Regions from separate parts of the Fusibacter fontis genome, predicted to be linked through region 1. Evidence: a T-box and tRNA genes for the amino acid it is inferred to sense, from the RefSeq annotation. Region 1 holds a T-box; the other holds one or more tRNA genes.
The links. A T-box is a leader RNA that pairs with one kind of tRNA and senses whether it is charged. The one in region 1 lies ahead of proS (proline--tRNA ligase), so its partner is inferred to be a tRNA-Pro.
Positions count from the first base shown of each region.

Region 1 (9,424 bases):
GCAAATCGGTTGGTGGTTGGAAATTAGTTGAACTCACTAAATTCTGTTTTTTCTTCAAACTCATTAATCTTCCTTTTATATAATAACTGCTAACGTGTCATACACGTGTTACCACCCTTGGATTTTGCACGTTTTAAACGGTCTGCAACTCGATCCATCACGGATTGCTGTGTGTCTCCTTTTCGGATCACAGTTCCACCCACAGAGACTGTAAATTCAATATCTCTAAAGGTTTCATTTCGCAAAACGCTTCCCTCTGCGAGAATACGAATACGCTCACATAACTTCTGCATGTGTTCATTGGTGACACCCGAGAAGAAAAATAAAAATTCATCATTTTGCCATCTGCCGATAAAATCAGCCCCTCTAAATGAATTTCTAAATGTTCTTGCAAGTACACTTAACACTTCATCGCTCAATGCTCTTCCAAAAGTTGCATTCACGCCTTCGAAATTATCAATATCCACAAGTGCAACGCCAAAATGAAATGAAAATCGCTCAAACATCTTGATTTTTTCATCTAAAATAAGATCTATATAGGTCCGATTAGGAAGATCTGTCAAAGGATCCATCAAAAGCAATTGCGATTCAGCATTCAATCGTTCAGAAGTCTTAACCGACTCCATTACTGGTGCCATCGTTACGAGCACAGATCTCTCGCCATTTGGAAGGGCTTCTAACATAGAAACTCTGTATTTTAAAGGGACGCGATGCCCGCGTTTATGTTTTGTATACGCATCTACTTCACGTTGTACGCCATCGGAAAAAGTAAGTTCTACCGGACAATTACCAAGACACAGTTGTCTACCTGCATCATCCATCAAATTGAGGATATCCTCAGAAAAATTCGTCATAAGCATATCTTCAGCACTATACCCCGTCAATCGCTTTGCCCCTTGATTCCAGTGCAAAATCGTCCCCATCTCACTGACAATAAATGCACCTTCAAAGAGTACATTTAATATCTCCATTTGAAGTTTCATCTCAGGACCCATTTCTTGACTCATCTCTAGAGTTTCTTTTTTACGTTTTTTATGTGTGTTGTCCTTTTCTTGAGTGCGGTCCTTTTCTTGAGTATTGTCATTTACTTGAGTACTTTGTTTTTCAGACATGGCATCCTCCGATTTCATCATTCTCTTTTTAGTATATACCCAAATCAGTGATTTGAAGACTGAAAATTTTATAATGCTTAACTTACTGTGAATTTCTTAGTATAATATCTTTGAAAATTACATCATCTATATTTTGAAAATTACACCATCTATATAAAGTGAGGACATTATGTATTGCAGCGAATGTGGAACTAAAATCAACGACGATTGTAGTTATTGCTATCATTGTGGAAAGAAAATTCATTACAACCTAACAAATAAATCAAAAAGCACCGTTAAGCCTACTCAAATGTTTTTTTCAGATTCAAAACAAAATCATGTGCAGAATTTTTCATTTAAGCGGATTTCTAAAATAATTAAATTACATCCAATCATTTCATTAATTATTGCTATAGTTTCAATTTGCTCGGTATACTTGTTTATAAGCACTTCAAATTTTGATGGTCCTCATAGCGATATGAATAAAACACCACAGTCAGTGACCAGAAATTTTTTTAAGGCAATCAAAAATGAAGATGTAGATTTGCTGTTATCTTGTATTAAAGACGGTAAGTATTTAGATGAATATGGAGATCCAGTTAGAGATCAAACGCGTATCGAGGGGTATTTACATGAAGCAAACGCTCTAATGGCAAATCGTTACGGTTCAAATTGGTATCACAAACTAAAAGTTGACCGAGCTGAATCCTTTAACGAGGAAGACTACCCTATGTTATATTACCTGAACGTTAGTATTTCTTCTGAAGCTAACGGTCTCATAATGATTGAAGAGTCCGAAGGTCGTTATTATATTGAACCATATGGTGCAAATCGTTCAGAAATTGAAGGTTACCAAGATATTGTAGGTAGGTAAAAATTTGCCTTTCCTTCAACGCTTACCTCGTTTCATCATTCTTAAATTTCCATTAATTAGAGTTCTGTCCTAGTCTTATACTAAAAAAAATGATATAATTTCTCAGTATTAACTACGTCGTTGTATTTTAGTAGTTGTATCTTAGTACTTTTATTTCGACAAAGTCTCATAATTTGGAGAATTTTATGCCAACACAACAAGATTACATATATCTTGTATTTTCAAAAACTGGAACGTGGCTTGCAAGAACGATCAAGCATTTCACCCCTTCGAGTTATGTGCACACGTCCATTAGCTTTGATGATACATTTTCGAGAATGTACAGTTTCGGAAGAGTGAATCCAGACAATCCATTTTCAGGTGGATTTGTAGAAGAAAATTTATTTGAAGGCGTCTATAAAAAAAATGATGCTGCTGAATGTAAAATATACCGAGTTCCAGTAACGAGAAGGCAATTCAACGGCCTTAATCGCGATATTCGATTTTTTTACAAACATCGTCATCGCTACCACTATAATTTTTTAGGCCTTTTTGGCGTACTAGTGAATCGTCCACTTCCTCGTAAAAATCACTATTTTTGCTCTCAATTTGTCTATATGCTTCTAAAAAAGCATGGTGTTTTAGACATCGGAAAACATCCGGGACTGGTGCAAGCGACGGATTTCTTTGATCTGGACAACATGACACTTATATATGAAGGCAATATCAAACAATTTAAAAAACTTCGACACGAGCTTATGCGACATTTTTCTCGCCATGAACAACTACATGGACACGAACAAGTACATGGACATCAACCACTACGAGAACATCAACCATTGTTTGAACACGAACCCTTTCATAGACATTAATGGTTATCACAAATACTTAAAACACATTCTAGCTTTATCTACGAATGTGTTTTTTTATGTTTTCGTTGTATATTCTCCTCTATTGACAACTTCAATTGAAAACAACTTCTAATTCGTTTATAATCAAATTAAGTGTAATTTTGTATTCCATACTCGAGAGGAGTGAAACGGTTGAAAAACACCCCAAATATTCTTACAGCCATCCGCCTTTGTTTAGTCCCAGTGTTTTATTTTGTTTATTTTTCTAATTTGTCTTATGCACATTTATTCGCACTTATTATTTTTATTATTGCCGGGATAACAGATTTTTTGGATGGTTACATTGCAAGGAAATATCAACTGATTACTCCATTTGGTACCGTATTTGATCCGCTAGCAGATAAACTCATGCTGCTAACAGCGCTCACTTCGCTGTATATCGATCACTATGTGCCATTTTGGGTCCTGCTCATTATGTTGGTCAAAGAACTCTTTATGATTTGTACAGGTATCTATTTATACTTACGTAAAGAAAAACTCATTATTCCGTCAAACATTTTTGGCAAGCTCGCAACTGTTGTATTTAGCCTCTCCATTGTATTGTTACTTTGGATGCCAGATGCTAAGTGGTTGCAATATCTTTTAATTCTCGCAGTTGGGTTCAAACTTACAGCCTTTTCTTCCTATGTGACATTTATGATTAGGAGAAAATCACATCACTAAGAAAAGAAACTGGAGGCGCTCAATGAACCTAAAAATCATAACAGATTCCTGCTGTGATTTACCCCTTCAATTTGTAGAAGCACACACATCGCTTTTACACGTCATTGGCATGCCGATACGCATCCAAGACAGAGACGTAATTGATGACTTGGGTAAATCTTATGACAAGACGGAATTCTACAATCTTTTAAGACAAGGCATCATGCCGACTACTTCACAGATCAACGCGTTTCGTTTTGAAGAAGTTTTTCGCAAAGAACTCGCCGAAGGCAATGACATCGTATACTTACCACTCTCTTCAGGAATGAGCGGCACGATGAACTCAGCTATGATTGGCAAACTCAATGCGCTTGAAGATTATCCAGAGCGAAAAATCGAGATCGTCGATACTGTCTCTGCATCTATTGGACTTGGCGTCTTAATTGTTGGAGCCGTACGACTCGCACAAGCTGGAAAATCAGCAGAAGAAGTAGCCGCATGGGCAGATTCTGTCAAACTCAAAACACAACATTGGTTTGGTGTAGACAACCTCACATATTTAAAAAATGGCGGTCGCATCTCTTCTACCTCAGCTATGGTAGGAAATGTTCTCAACGTCAAACCGACACTCGGACTCGACAATGAAGGACGAATCAAACCTTATGGCAATGTCAGAGGCCGTAAAAAATCCATCGCACTTTTAGCTTCAAAAGTTAACGAACATTTTGATCCATCACTCACACAGTTTATCATCGTTGGCCATGGCAATTGTCCAGATGACGCAGAACAGCTTGTTCAGCAGATTCGAGACATCAAACCAAACGTAGAAATTATCGTCAGTGAACTTTCAATGACGATTGCATCACATGTTGGTCCCGATATGATAGCAGTGGCATTTGTTGGAACTGAAAGGGTCAATTAATATGAGTAAAATAGCAGTAGGATTGAGCGGTGGTGTCGATAGTGGCACCACCGCCCTTTTACTTAAAAAGCAAGGTCACGAAGTCATCGGTGTTACCATGTGGCTCTTTGACCACCAATCCAGCGAAATTGAATCTGCACGCCAAATAGCCAAATGCCTAGAAATAGAACACTTGGTACTCGATTATCGCACCTATTTTAATGATCTTGTCATTAAAAACTTTCACGATGCTTATGCACAAGGAAATACGCCCAATCCATGCCTAATCTGCAATGAAAAACTCAAATATGGGCGACTCATTGAAGATGCAGTCGCACATGGCGCTGAGTATTTTTCAACTGGACACTATGCAAAGTGTGTGTATAACCAAGATACAGGTGAATACGAACTCTATCGCTCAGAAAATAAGCGCAAAGATCAATCGTACAATCTCTATCATCTCAATCAAGAGACGCTGAGTCGGCTGATTTTTCCCCTTGGCGATATGGAAAGTAAAGCCGCTGTTCGCGAGACATTTGCGTCCTATCATCTTGAACTCGCCGAGAAAAAAGACAGTATGGGCATCTGCTTCATCGAACACAAAAACCATGCGCTCTATCTTAAAGAACACTCTCATCCGGCCATGTCCCCTGGTGACTTTGTCCTCACCACAGGAGAAATCGTGGGGCATCATCAAGGAACCGCTCACTTCACCATTGGGCAAAAAAGGCGACTGGGCAAAGACCTAAACGGACAATATCTCAATGGAAAATACGTCGTAACAGAGCTGAATGCCCATTCACAGATCGTTACACTTGGAAGCGAAGAGGATCTTTTATATCACACCATCGACTGTGAAGATTTCAACCTCATTTCACCCAAGCTACAAGCGTCGTTGCTTCAGGAATCGCCTGACGAAAATACGCTTGAAGTCTCCGTCATCGTCAGCCAGTGGTCAGCGGTTTACGAAGGAAAATTATGCATTGTGAAGTCAGATGAACTGTTCAAACCAGAATTAACAGTTGAAGTAGGCGAAATCATTCACTCAAATAGTTCAAAGACAACCTGTCTTCTAGAGAACAAAAAAATAAAGACCGCTGCTCGCCTCACGTTTGAAAGTCCCGTTCGGGCACCTTCAAAAGGACAAGCATTGGTCTGTTATATTGGCGATCGTTTAATCGGTGGTGGAATCATCACATCTTATAAATAAATGTGGGGATTCGCCACTTTTTTATATTGATTTTCTTAGTACGCTTTTGCCATGTAAACCATGTGTTTCGCTGGTTTGCCACAGAATGGACACGTATCGCCCAAGTTTTCTTGTTCAAATGGAAGACAGCGAATCGTTACGCCTGTATCTGCTTTTACCTGTGCTTCACACGCTTCGTCGCCACACCACATCGTTTTAGCAAAACCAGGTGTTTCTACCATTTTAGTTTTGAATTCATCGTATGTGCTAAATGTAAACGTCTTCTCATCTCTATTTTTTCTTGCTCTTTCAAGCATGTCGTAATGAATCGTATCCAATAACGTTTTAACGGTCTCAACAGCCCCTTCGCGGTTTAACGTCATCTTTTCAAGCGTGTCGCGTCTTGCTGCCATCATCACGCCGTTTTCAATATCTCTAGGACCCACTTCTAAACGGAGTGGCACGCCTTTCATTTCATATTCATTGAATTTCCAGCCTGGTGAATACTCCGCGCTGTCGTCTAACTTCACGCGGATACCCGCTGCTTTAAGTTCATCAAATAGCGCATTAACGTGCTCAAGTACGCCTTCTTTTTTCTGTGCAATTGGAATAATCACTACTTGAATTGGTGCAAGTCTTGGTGGCAATACCAAACCTCTGTTATCGCCATGCACCATGATTACGCCGCCGATTAGACGAGTCGATACGCCCCATGATGTATGATGTGGATGTTCAAGTTCGCCTGTTCTGCCTTGGAATGTGATTTCAAACGCTTTCGTAAAGTGTTGCGCTAAGTTGTGTGAAGTTCCCGATTGAAGCGCTTTACCATCATGCATAAGCGCCTCGATTGTGTACGTCGCTTCAGCACCAGCAAATTTTTCACGATCTGATTTTCGACCGGCAACCATTGGAATTGCTAAAAGTTCTTCAGCCATCTCTTGATAAATGCCGAGCATTCTAAGTGTTTCTTCTTGCGCCTCTTGTTGTGTTTCATGAAGCGTATGACCTTCTTGCCATAAGAATTCAGACGTTCTTAAAAATGGACGCGTCGCTTTTTCCCAGCGTACAACCGAACACCATTGGTTATAAAGATATGGAAGTTCTCTATAAGTTGTGAGCCATTTTGAGTACATAGAACAAATAATCGTCTCAGATGTTGGTCGTACACAAAGACGTTCAGCAAGCTCTTCACTACCGCCATGTGTTACCCAAGCCACTTCTGGCGCGAAACCTTCAACGTGCTCTTTTTCTTTGTTTAATAAACTCTCTGGAATTAAGAGTGGGAAATACACATTTTGATGACCTGTTTCTTTGAAACGTCTGTCTAAAAATGCTTGAATCCCTTCCCAAAGTGCATAACCGTATGGTTTGATGACCATAAAACCCTTTACAGGTGAATAGTCTACTAAGTCCGTCTTTTTGATGACATCTGTATACCACTGTGCGAAATCATCTTCCATTTTGGTAATGTCTTTTACAAATTCTTTTTCATTTTGCTTACTCATTATAACCTCCGTTAAGATTCATTTTATTTCTCGTGTTTATATGATTACTCTTATTTACTTGATTTCTCTTATTCACCGATAAAACAACACTCGATGATGTCCTCTTTATCCACTTTTACTTTCAAAAAAACAAAAAGCCTTCATCTCTTATTGCTAGAGACGAAGACTCGCGGTACCACTCTAATTAGTAAATTGCTTTACTCACTCGTATAGGATATAACGGTCCTTCCCGTGTACGATTAATACATGCTCAAAGGTAGGTTCAGTGCCATTTACTCTAGGGATCTTTCAGCCGGTGAATCCCATTCTCTAAAGATATCGTTGCACTTACTGGCCTTTTCATAGCCTTATACTACACCCAAAGATTTTTGCAGACTTGTGGGTGTCTAATTTGTCATTCTTCAATTAATATAATCCGTCCCTTTGATTTTGTCAAGGTGTGAGGGAAAATTATGGGGTATGATGGGGTGGCGCTTCACATAATGGTGCTTCCTTCACTTGGTCCTCGGCTGCGCCTGCAGAATCGTTCATGAATCACCATTATGTGAAGCGTCGTCCCACTTACATGGAATTTTCGCCGGTGGCGTTGTGCATGAACGGATTGTAACAACAAGATAAGCGCAAATTTGATGCAACATTTAACCAAAGTACATGTTATATGTTGAAGTGATGGAATTATCGAAGACTTTATGGTAACATCATTAAAATAGGAGGTATCTAAATGTTTAATTTCTTAGATGAAAATATTGATGCATTGATTAAATATTCAAGGTATTATTTAGGTTTTAGTTTCACTTTATTCTTACTTATTGGTGGCGCTGGATATGAATTATTCAGTCAGCGATCAGTCTTATCGTTGTTCATTGGTTTTTCATATTATATATTTTTTAACCTACCTGGATTGATCATGAAATTACAAAAAAAGGTTAATAAACATAGTTGGGAAAAAACCAAGAAGAGACTTAGACGCCAGTTGAATTTTTTTATTGTTTTTTTCACTATTGGAACAATGATGTTTTTACTTGGTAGTATAATGAATTTCGAAAGGGTGACATTTTTTTTAGTTGCGATTAATATGCCATTAGGAATTGTATTAGGAAGTATAAAAACTAAGAAAACATATCTATACGATAAGACATAATAAAGAAGTTTCCTCATTGAGTTTATTAAGGTGTGGGGGAAAACTATGGAGTATGATGGGACGACGCTTCACATAATGGTGCTTCCTTCACTTGGTCCTCGGCTGCGCCTGCGGAATCGTTCATGAATCACCATTATGTGAAGCGTCGTCCCACTTACATGGAATTTTCGCCGGTGGTGTTGTGCGTGAACAACCATTAAATCTCACGACAATTCTTTTCTGTAGGATTTTCGCCGGGTCGATACAATTGATATTGAGACTAATATCAAGAGAGCTCCGCCTGCAAATAGAATTAATTTTGGAACTATCCATTCACCTGTGTTCAAGTAACTAAAAATCGGATTCCAAATTATGAATTGGCTTTTAATGACAATAAAAGTTTCAACTCCTACTAATAGTTCCGAAGCATTTCTAACCGTTGTCATTACTGGTATCAAAAGTTAAAAATTGTATTTTTCAAGCAGAAAATCCATCAAATTCAAATGTACAATTCCCTCTTTTGACAGATCTACCTTATCCATAGTAATCAAGTACTTAGGAAATTGATCATTAATCTTAATAAGTGAATTGATTTCACGATCATATGTCGCATCATCAAGTGCTGTTAAACTCACCTGGAAATACAACCTCGCTGTACCCTTAATTGCTATAAAATCTATTTCATAAGACATATTTTTTCCAACAGTCACCTCATAACCCATTCTTCGCAGTTGAATGTAAACGAGGTTTTCAACGATATGTCCTAAATTTCCCTGTTTATATCCAAGGAGTTTATTTCTTAAACCTGTATCTACAACATAATACTTCCCATTGGTTTTTAAACGTTCTTTACCTCGAATATCATAACGTTCACATTGATAGAGCATGTGGGCATCACACATTAATTGAAGGTAATTATCCACAGTATCAGAAGTGATTTTATGACCATGAGATAGCATCGTATTTTTTATACCATTGGCAGACAGATTATTTCCAATATTCTCGAATACAAACTTAGCTACTTTATAAAAAGCACCTTCATCTTTTATATTTCCTCTCATGATAATGTCTCTGGTGAAGACTGAATCAAATAAGCCTGACAATATAGCTTCCACTACTTCCTCTTGCTTTGCAAGACCTACTGCTGGAAATGACCCAATACGAAGGTATTCATCAAAAAAATTTTCTGCAAATTCTTCTTTATAGGATTTA
Region 1 covers NZ_AP042445.1:2,124,533-2,133,956, forward strand. The annotation lists gene mutY (A/G-specific adenine glycosylase) at 1-64, opposite strand, end outside; gene ACZ41W_RS09630 (diguanylate cyclase domain-containing protein) at 90-1,112, opposite strand; gene ACZ41W_RS09635 (hypothetical protein) at 1,282-1,965, shown strand; gene ACZ41W_RS09640 (hypothetical protein) at 2,151-2,816, shown strand; gene pgsA (CDP-diacylglycerol--glycerol-3-phosphate 3-phosphatidyltransferase) at 2,988-3,518, shown strand; gene ACZ41W_RS09650 (DegV family protein) at 3,541-4,419, shown strand; gene ACZ41W_RS09655 (tRNA-specific 2-thiouridylase) at 4,421-5,608, shown strand; gene proS (proline--tRNA ligase) at 5,644-7,092, opposite strand; T-box leader at 7,245-7,444, opposite strand; gene ACZ41W_RS09665 (hypothetical protein) at 7,814-8,233, shown strand; gene ACZ41W_RS09670 (ATP-binding protein) at 8,674-9,424, opposite strand, start outside.

Region 2 (9,424 bases), 1.5 Mb from region 1:
GAGAGAGACATTTCGAGCAGGTACGAAAGTAGAGCTTAGTGATCCGGTGGCACCGCATGGAAGGGCCATCGCTCAACGGATAAAAGCTACCCCGGGGATAACAGGCTTATCTCCCCCAAGAGTCCACATCGACGGGGAGGTTTGGCACCTCGATGTCGGCTCGTCTCATCCTGGGGCTGAAGTAGGTCCCAAGGGTTGGGCTGTTCGCCCATTAAAGAGGCACGCGAGCTGGGTTCAGAACGTCGTGAGACAGTTCGGTCCCTATCTGCTGTGGGCGTAGGAAATTTGAGAGGAGCTGTCCTTAGTACGAGAGGACCGGGATGGACGAACCGCTGGTGGATCAGTTGTCATGCCAATGGCACAGCTGAGTAGCTAAGTTCGGACGGGATAAGCGCTGAAGGCATCTAAGCGCGAAGCCCCCCTCAAGATGAGATTTCCCATCCAGAAATGGAGTAAGATCCCATGAAGATAATGTGGTAATAGGCCTGAGGTGTAAGTGCAGTAATGCATTCAGCTGACAGGTACTAATAGATCGAGGACTTGACCTAACGATCCAAACACTTTTGAATGAACCTCTATATGTGATTTTCAGGGTCTGATGACCTAGGGTATAATAACCTTGTGCCTAGTCAGTTTTTATACGAAAAACCGACCTACGGCAAATTTTACTACGTGCCTAGTCAATTTGCTTCGCAAACCGACCTACGGCTGAAATTGTAAACAATTTCATATCTAGTGATGATGGCGGAGGGGAAACACCTGTTCCCATACCGAACACAGAAGTAAAGTCCTCCAGCGTCGATGGTACTTGGCGGGTAGCTGCCTGGGAGAGTAGAACGTCGCTAGTTTGTTCTTTAAGAACTAAAAAGTATTCCAAGGTAGCTCAACAATCATGGAGCAAAGCGAAATGTGATGTTTATAAGTGATTGTTACACCAAAGAATATGCAATGCTTTTAAAAGTATTCCAAGGTAGCTCAACGGTGGAGCACTCGGCTGTTAACCGATAGGCTGAGGGTTCGAATCCCTCCCTTGGAGCCATTTTAAACGTGCCGTGGTGGCGGAACTGGCAGACGCACAGGACTTAAAATCCTGCGGTGGCGACACCGTACCGGTTCGATTCCGGTCCTCGGCACCAATTTTATATTTATTATCGCGGAGTGGAGCAGTGGCAGCTCGTTGGGCTCATAACCCAAAGGCCGTAGGTTCGAATCCTGCCTCCGCAACCATGTTATTTTGCATGGCCCCTTGGTCAAGCGGTCAAGACACCGCCCTTTCACGGCGGTAACAGGGGTTCGATTCCCCTAGGGGTCACCATTTATGTTTTACGAAGTAAAACAGTCGACGTTAAATTCGAAGAATTTTAGGAGACTAACGAAGTAAAACAGTCAATGTTCCGTTGACAATTTGAAGAAAACGAAAGTTTTTTTCACATGGAAGTTTAGCTCAGCTGGGAGAGCATCTGCCTTACAAGCAGAGGGTCATAGGTTCGATCCCTATAACTTCCACCATTTTCAGTTTTGTATTTCAAAACTGCCCGACGTATGCAACTTAGTTGCTAGAAGGGAATTTGTACATCAAATGATGTGCGAGTAATCATTATTGCGGTCCAGTAGTTCAGTTGGTTAGAACGCTAGCCTGTCACGCTAGAGGTCGAGGGTTCGAGTCCCTTCTGGATCGCCATTTATGCCGGTGTAGCTCAATTGGTAGAGCAACTGACTTGTAATCAGTAGGTCGCGGGTTCGAGTCCCATCACCGGCTCCATTTTATGACTGGAGGGGTTCCCGAGTGGCCAAAGGGGGCGGACTGTAAATCCGTTATCGACGATTTCGAAGGTTCGAATCCTTCTCCCTCCACCATTTAATTATATGATTTGTTATGAATCATTCAACTGGTGTTACACAATTTGTGAATAGAGTAAAAAAGCTGTTGATACTTGTGTGGAATAAGGCTTGAGTTGATAAGAATTTCTTTCCAGTATCGTGCGGGTGTAGCTCAATGGTAGAGCCCCAGCCTTCCAAGCTGGTTGTGAGAGTTCGATTCTCTTCACCCGCTCCAATTTTCATTGGGGATTCGCCAAGCGGTAAGGCAACGGACTTTGACTCCGTCATTCACAGGTTCAAATCCTGTATCCCCAGCCAATTTTCATGGTCCATTAGCTCAGTCGGTAGAGCACCTGACTTTTAATCAGGGTGTCCCGCGTTCGAATCGCGGATGGATCACCATTTTAATTAACAAATTTGGAGAGGTACCGAAGCGGTCATAACGGGGCGGTCTTGAAAACCGTTAGGGTGCAAGCCCACGTGGGTTCGAATCCCACCCTCTCCGCCATTTTAAAATTGGAGAAGTACTCAAGTGGCTGAAGAGGCTCCCCTGCTAAGGGAGTAGGTCTCGACAAGGGGCGCGAGGGTTCAAATCCCTCCTTCTCCGCCAATTTTAAATGTATTGGGCCATTAGCTCAGTTGGTTAGAGCACCCGGCTCATAACCGGATGGTCCGGGGTTCGAGTCCCTGATGGCCCACCAAATATATAGGGGTGTAGCTCAGCTGGTAGAGCAGCGGTCTCCAAAACCGCGTGTCGTGGGTTCGAAGCCTGTCACCCCTGCCATTTCTTTTCAATTTAATATTTTTTATCGGGGTGTAGCGCAGTTTGGTAGCGCATCTGGTTTGGGACCAGAGGGCCGCGGGTTCAAATCCTGCCACCCCGACCATTAAATCATGGGCGTATAGCTCAGCTGGTTAGAGCGCACGCCTGATAAGCGTGAGGTCGGTGGTTCGAGTCCACTTATGCCCACCATGATTACTAAGAAGGTAACTTCTTATTTGCCCAGATAGCTCAGTCGGTAGAGCAGGGGACTGAAAATCCCCGTGTCGGTGGTTCGATTCCGCCTCTGGGCACCATTTTTTTATATTGCAAAAGCAAGTGGGGAATATTAATCCCCACTTTTTTTTATAGAAATTCAAAATTTCTTCGCAAAAGAAAATTGATTAGAATATGAACCAGAATATTGATCATTAAATCAATCAAAAATCTAATTTGAGTAAAGTTGATTATGAAATAGGATAAAAAAAATGATACTACTATATGAGTACCATTTTTAGAAATTCATGGATTATCTGATTAATATTTTCATAAATTACTGTATCATTGAATCGAATGAGCAATGATTCTTTTTTTGAATCTTCTAACTCATATATTTCTCCAAGATTTATAACTTTAGGGTTAATAAATACATATTGAGACTGATTTGAGTCTTTAAAGTGGACAAGATCCATGTTAATTTCGCCTTGTTGGTTACTTAAGTGAAATGAACAATAGTTTGTATGTTTAGTGATTTCGTTGTGTAAACGTGGTATAGAGAGATAGATAGTTGCTTTTAGAGTTTCATTATTAATTTGAGTTTGTAAAATGTAAATTTTTTTGTCATCAATTTTAATGATACTTGGAAATGAATAATTCGTAAGCGTTAGTAACTTAGTTAAGGGAATCATATTTAGAATATCATCGTAGTTGTGTAGTAAAATGATTTGCTTGAGTTTTTGATCCTTTGATTCTAAATATGCTTGATAGAGTACGATGCTGTCTTTTCCACTAATTGTGTCAGTTCTGTTAATTCCTAAGCTTTGTTCTATGGTCTTTAACTTATAATTATCAAGGGGATACCTATCTTTATTTTTTTTTGCAATCCGCAGTAAATCTATGTTAATCAATTTTGGAATTAAATAATGGATGTGGTGGTGCTGAAACCTAGCATTAATAAATGGAAAATCAAAAGAATCACCATTGAAACTGATAAAGTAATCAATTTCATGTTCTTCAATAATTTTTTTTAGTTCTATTAAAAGATCATATTCAGAGTGATAATCGTCATTGAATAATTGAATGACTGTAGGCATTTGATTGGGAATCAAAATTATCAAACCAATGATTACAATCGTATTTTTATGACTTAAGCCGTCTGTTTCTATGTCTATTACAAGTATGTTGTTATTTTTGAAAAGATCATTTATTTGAAGTGAAGTTGTATTTTTTACTATTTCCATGGTGTCCTCCGAAATACAAATGTGAGTCTGTTAAATATTTAGATATTGTAGAGCGATAAGGGGAATCTATATTTCTAAGTTTAATGATTAATATGACCTACGTCAATTGATATTGTGACTTAATTCTAAAGAAGTCAAATCTGTAGAAGATTAAGTAGGTTAATTCGTCAAGATGAAATTCTTGTATTTTAGTTGAATCAAATTGACAAATGTGATGTTTCGGTATGTATCTGATTTATAGTTGTACTACATTAAGTAGATTAACAAAACGGAATAATCACTAGCTAATCTTATGAATTTATGTTAATATATAAGCGATAATATTTCGAATATAGAATGGTAGGATTAAATGATTACATTAGATACGTTCAAGCGTGGTATGGTAAATGGACTAAAAACATTGTGGATCTTATCTAGAGTTTTAATACCTGTTTATTTAATTGTTACTGTGATAAGAATGACACCGTTAATTGATGGAATAGCAGTTGTTTTCAAGCCATTAATGATTTGGTTTGGATTACCCGGCGAAGCAGCTATTGTTTTAGTTTTAGGGAATGTTTTGAATCTATATGCAGCTTTAGGTGCGATTGCATCGCTAACGCTTTCTGTGAAACAGATTACCATACTTGCTGTGATGCTAGCCTTTTCACATTCATTAATTGTTGAAACGGCAATATTTAACAAATTAAAAGTAAATACAGTATTCGTTGTATTGTTGCGTTTGAGTTTGTCAATAATCAGTGGTATTTTGCTAAATGTCTTTTTATAAAGAGGAAATTATGAGTTATCTAATCGAGTTTTATGAAATTGGAATCATAGGCAGTATTAAATCTATTTATGGGATTGCTGTTATTGTTATCCCACTCATGATTTTTATGGAAATTGCGAAAGATTTAAAAATTCTTGATGGGGTTTCGAAATTATTTTCACCCATTTCGAAATTTTTAGGAATGAGTAACAGGTCAGCTTTTCCGTTAGCGGTAGGATTGTTCTTTGGTATTTCATATGGAGCAGGTGTTTTAATACAATCCATGAATGAAGATGAGTTAGATACAAAAAGTGTGCTTCTTGTATCTATATTTTTAGCTGCTTGTCATGCAATTGTAGAGGATACATTACTGTTTGTTGCCGTTGGAGCGAGTGGAATCATTATTGTATCGGTTAGACTTATAAGTGCATTTTTTCTTACTTATTTCTCATCATTATACATGACTAAGAAGAAAATGTAATTTTTTGGATTAAGGATTAAATGATAGTTTAATTTAACAATAATCGAATGAAGTAACAGCCAAATGAAGTAACTGTCAAATGATGTAACTGTCAAATGATGTAACTGTCAAATGAAGAAACAGTTAAGTTAAATGAAAATCAGATCTAGCGTTAATCCGATTTAACTTTAATATATAAATAAAGCATGATGAGATAATTTGTTAAGATAGGGGGATCGTAATGAAGGAGATTTCAATAGATGATTTGCAAATTGGCATGAGATTGTCTAAAGATATTTATAATGATTTGGGGAATATTATATTATCTCAAGGGACTGAATTTCAATCACGACATGTAGATTATTTTAAAAATCATAATATTACTCACGTTTTTGTTTCAGAAGATGGTCAAGACGAAAAATCTTTCGCTTATAAAAATATTTCTTTAGAAACTAAGTACCGTGAAATTAATAATAATTATGCAGTTGTTCTTGATCGTTTTAAGAAAATCTATTATCAAGTTCAAAATAAAGATTTTGATTTTGATGTTAAGACAGTAGAGGATGATATCAAACCTTTAATTGACACGCTATTGGCTGATAATGATGTGCTTGGTACAATGCGTTTACTTTCGTTTAGAGAAAGCTATAATTTCACTCATGCTGTAAATGTATCCATGCTTGGAGCCATGTTAGGAAAATGGTTAGGACTTGGCAAAAGTAGTATTTACATGATTGGTATGGCTGGTTTGTTACATGATTTGGGAAAGACAGCCGTTCCGCAAGAACTGTTGTTAAAAATGGGGACTTTGAGTGAAATTGAGAAAGGCGCATTGCAAGATCATTCTAGACTCGGATATGAACTTTTAAAAAATAATTTATCCATACCTAAAGAAGTATTAGCTGCAATTTTATTTCATCATGAACGAAGCGATGGTACTGGATATCCAAGCGGACTTAAAGAAGAGCAGACTCCGTATTTAGCTCGAATTATAGGCGTTGTGGATGTTTTTGACGCTATTACGTCTGATCGTGTTTATAAAAAGGGAATTTCATCCTTTCAGGCATTTAATATTATGAAAGATGAAAGTTTCAGAGGGTTAGATCCTGTGATTACGGACGTTTTCATGACCAACATTGCTAAATATTTTATTAATAATAAAGTGAAATTAAATGATGGTCGAGTGGGCGAAGTTATTTATATTAATAAGTTTGCGTTGAACAGACCACTTATTAAAACTGGAAATGAGTACGTAGATTTATCAAGTGATTATTCGCTTGATATTGAGGAAGTATTACTTCATCATATGTAATGAAGTGGTTTGCTTATTATGATAATTCATCTTTTAGTCAATAGATTACTGGGTGGTTATTTGAGGATAAGTTGAATAATAATTAATTAAGGCTATAATATTTAAACATATTATAGCCTTACTATTTGTAGTTTATCTTATGATGCACTCATTTTATTTACTTGCTGTAAACACCCATTTCAAAAATAGCTTTTATGTCTTGATAGTCTTGTGTTTTGCCTAATGCAAGCATTAGTTTAATACGTGCTTTTTGACCATTAAGATTACCACCAAATATTGCGCCATGATTTCGAATATCCTTACCACCTCCGGTGTATCCATAGGAGTCTAAAACTCGTCCCATCGGACAACGTGTAACGATGACAACAGGAATGTTGAGTGATATTGCGCGTTTAATGCCATCAATCATGCCTGGTGGAACGTTGCCTCGCCCCATTGCTTCTATTACAAATCCCTTCGTACCATTGTCAATGGCGAAATTCATGTACTTAGAATCATAACCAACGCATGCTTTAATGAGTTCTACTTCTTTTTCGTATCGTGTGGTTTCAATGTGATCATGCTTTATGATGTTTCGATAAAAAATAACTTCATCATTGTCTACAATTCCTAGTGGGCCAAATTCCAAAGATTTGAAAGTATCTAGGGAGAGTGTATGGGATTTAGTCGTTTCACGAGCTGAATTGACTTCATTGTTGAGAACGATGAGCACACCTCTGTTCTGTGCATCATCAGAAGTTGCAGTACAAATCGCTGCTGATAGATTGCTTGGACCATCGTAGCCAAGCTCAGATCCATTTCGCATTGCAGCCACAAATACGATTGGTTTTTGGCAATTGATATTTAAGTCTAAGAAGTAAGCAGTCTCTTCGAGCGAATCCGTTCCGTGAGTAATTACGACACCATCAATATCTGCACGTGAAATTGTTTCTTTCACAAGAGTTGATAACGACCAAATTAGATCTGGTGTCATGTGTGGGCCAGGATAACTGCCAAATGTAATAATTTCAATATCTGCAATTCGATCAATATTGGTTACCATTGACATGATTTCTTCGCTTGAGAGTGCAGGTATAGCAGCTGCTAATCTTTCGTCAACTTTCATTGAAATTGTTCCGCCAGTGAAAATTACAGCGATTCGTTTTTTCATAGAATCCTCCGATGAAGTAAAATTTTACAAATAAATTTTATTTAATCCAAAATTATTATATAATAATGTGATAGATATTAAAAGAAGCATTACGGAAATGTAAAGGAGATATATTCATGTACTTAGATTATGCAGCGACTTCACCGATTTCAATATCTGTCAAGGAAGTCGTTGATCAGATGATAGAATGTTATGGTAATCCTTCTTCACTTCATACGTTAGGTGTTGCATCGGAACGTAAACTGAAGTGTGCAAGAAAAACGATATGTGATCATTTGAAGGTTGGCGAAAGGGAATTGATTTTCACTTCTGGGGGTACGGAATCCAATAATTTAGCCATTTTGGGATCGGTTGATCATAGAAGTTCTGGTCGATTTATAACAAGTTGCATTGAACATCCATCTGTTTATAATACGATGGAACATTTATCAAAACGTGGATTTGAGACGGTTGTTTTACCAGTTGATAAAGACGGACTTGTGCGTGTTGAGGATCTAAATAACGCTTTAACGACGAATACGGTTCTAGTTAGCATTATGCACGTTAATAACGAAGTTGGATCAATACAGCCGGTACAGGCGATAGGAGAATGTATTCATCAATTCAATAAGGAACATCGAACTTCAATTCGATTTCATGTAGATGCAGTTCAATCATTTGGGAAAATGAAAATAGACGTCAAACGCTCTCACATTGATCTTATGAGCATAAGTTCTCATAAAATTAATGGTTTAAAAGGTGTAGGTGCACTGTATGTTCGTTCTGGACTTCACATGAAGCCACTTTTTTATGGTGGTCAGCAAGAAGGTGGAGCAAGACCTGGAACCGAGAATTTATTAGGCATTTTAGCATTTGAACAAGCCGTGAAGGATTGCACAGATCGTTATCAGCAATTAGATCAGGTATTGAAAATTAAGAACGCATTTTTACTGGGATTGCTATCTTATTATTTTGATAATTTGAATTTTGAGCAGCAACCAATGGATCAATTGGACCATGATCATGCGGAAGATTGGATTAACACTCATATAAAACATATTGAGAATTACGTGAGTGTAAATGGCAGTTTAGTCAATCAGGTTTCACCTTATATCCTGAATTTAAGTTTTATTGGCGTTAAAGGGGAAGTATTGCTTCACACTCTTGAGTCAAAAGATATTTATATTTCTACAGGGTCAGCTTGTTCATCCAAGAAAAAAGCATACTCCCATGTCATTCAGGCGTTGACAAGTGATGAGAATCGTCTGGAGGGGAGTGTCAGATTAAGTTTTCATCCGGATTTAGACACTGAAGAAGTTTATGAAACTGGTAAAATTGTAGCGCGGGCGGCTGATGAACTAAGACGTATTATGTTTAAGCCAAAAAAGAAAAAATAGTGTTGTTTATATGTTAATTAATTTGAGGTGAATATGAGAGAACTACTACTTGTAAGATATGGTGAAATTGGTTTGAAAGGAAAGAATATCCGCACTTTTGAGAAAAAGTTTGTGACCAATATCAAAAAGGCATTAGCCAAATTTCCAGAAACGGTTGTGCTAGATAAACATGGACGTGTTATTGTTGAGTACAATGAAGAATACATGGACGAAATTATTGAGGCTGTTACGAACGTTTTTGGAGTGGTATCGGTAAGTCCAGCAACGAGGGTTGTAAAGGACATTGAAGTCATTAAAAAGACCTGCTTAGAGCTTGCGCTCAAGTTGAGTCAAGAAA
Region 2 covers NZ_AP042445.1:330,839-340,262, forward strand. The annotation lists rRNA gene ACZ41W_RS01270 (23S ribosomal RNA) at 1-548, shown strand, start outside; rRNA gene rrf (5S ribosomal RNA) at 732-848, shown strand; tRNA gene ACZ41W_RS01280 (tRNA-Asn) at 965-1,039, shown strand; tRNA gene ACZ41W_RS01285 (tRNA-Leu) at 1,050-1,136, shown strand; tRNA gene ACZ41W_RS01290 (tRNA-Met) at 1,153-1,227, shown strand; tRNA gene ACZ41W_RS01295 (tRNA-Glu) at 1,241-1,315, shown strand; tRNA gene ACZ41W_RS01300 (tRNA-Val) at 1,434-1,509, shown strand; tRNA gene ACZ41W_RS01305 (tRNA-Asp) at 1,605-1,681, shown strand; tRNA gene ACZ41W_RS01310 (tRNA-Thr) at 1,687-1,762, shown strand; tRNA gene ACZ41W_RS01315 (tRNA-Tyr) at 1,773-1,857, shown strand; tRNA gene ACZ41W_RS01320 (tRNA-Gly) at 1,983-2,056, shown strand; tRNA gene ACZ41W_RS01325 (tRNA-Gln) at 2,065-2,139, shown strand; tRNA gene ACZ41W_RS01330 (tRNA-Lys) at 2,148-2,223, shown strand; tRNA gene ACZ41W_RS01335 (tRNA-Ser) at 2,241-2,329, shown strand; tRNA gene ACZ41W_RS01340 (tRNA-Ser) at 2,340-2,431, shown strand; tRNA gene ACZ41W_RS01345 (tRNA-Ile) at 2,446-2,522, shown strand; tRNA gene ACZ41W_RS01350 (tRNA-Trp) at 2,530-2,605, shown strand; tRNA gene ACZ41W_RS01355 (tRNA-Pro) at 2,632-2,708, shown strand; tRNA gene ACZ41W_RS01360 (tRNA-Ile) at 2,718-2,794, shown strand; tRNA gene ACZ41W_RS01365 (tRNA-Phe) at 2,823-2,898, shown strand; gene ACZ41W_RS01370 (ribonuclease H-like domain-containing protein) at 3,079-4,041, opposite strand; gene ACZ41W_RS01375 (nucleoside recognition domain-containing protein) at 4,391-4,810, shown strand; gene ACZ41W_RS01380 (nucleoside recognition domain-containing protein) at 4,821-5,270, shown strand; gene ACZ41W_RS01385 (HD-GYP domain-containing protein) at 5,491-6,561, shown strand; gene ACZ41W_RS01390 (asparaginase) at 6,719-7,711, opposite strand; gene ACZ41W_RS01395 (cysteine desulfurase family protein) at 7,828-9,087, shown strand; gene thiI (tRNA uracil 4-sulfurtransferase ThiI) at 9,121-9,424, shown strand, end outside.
Region 2: it encodes a tRNA-Pro, which carries the amino acid that the T-box ahead of proS (proline--tRNA ligase) is inferred to sense. The anticodon was not compared.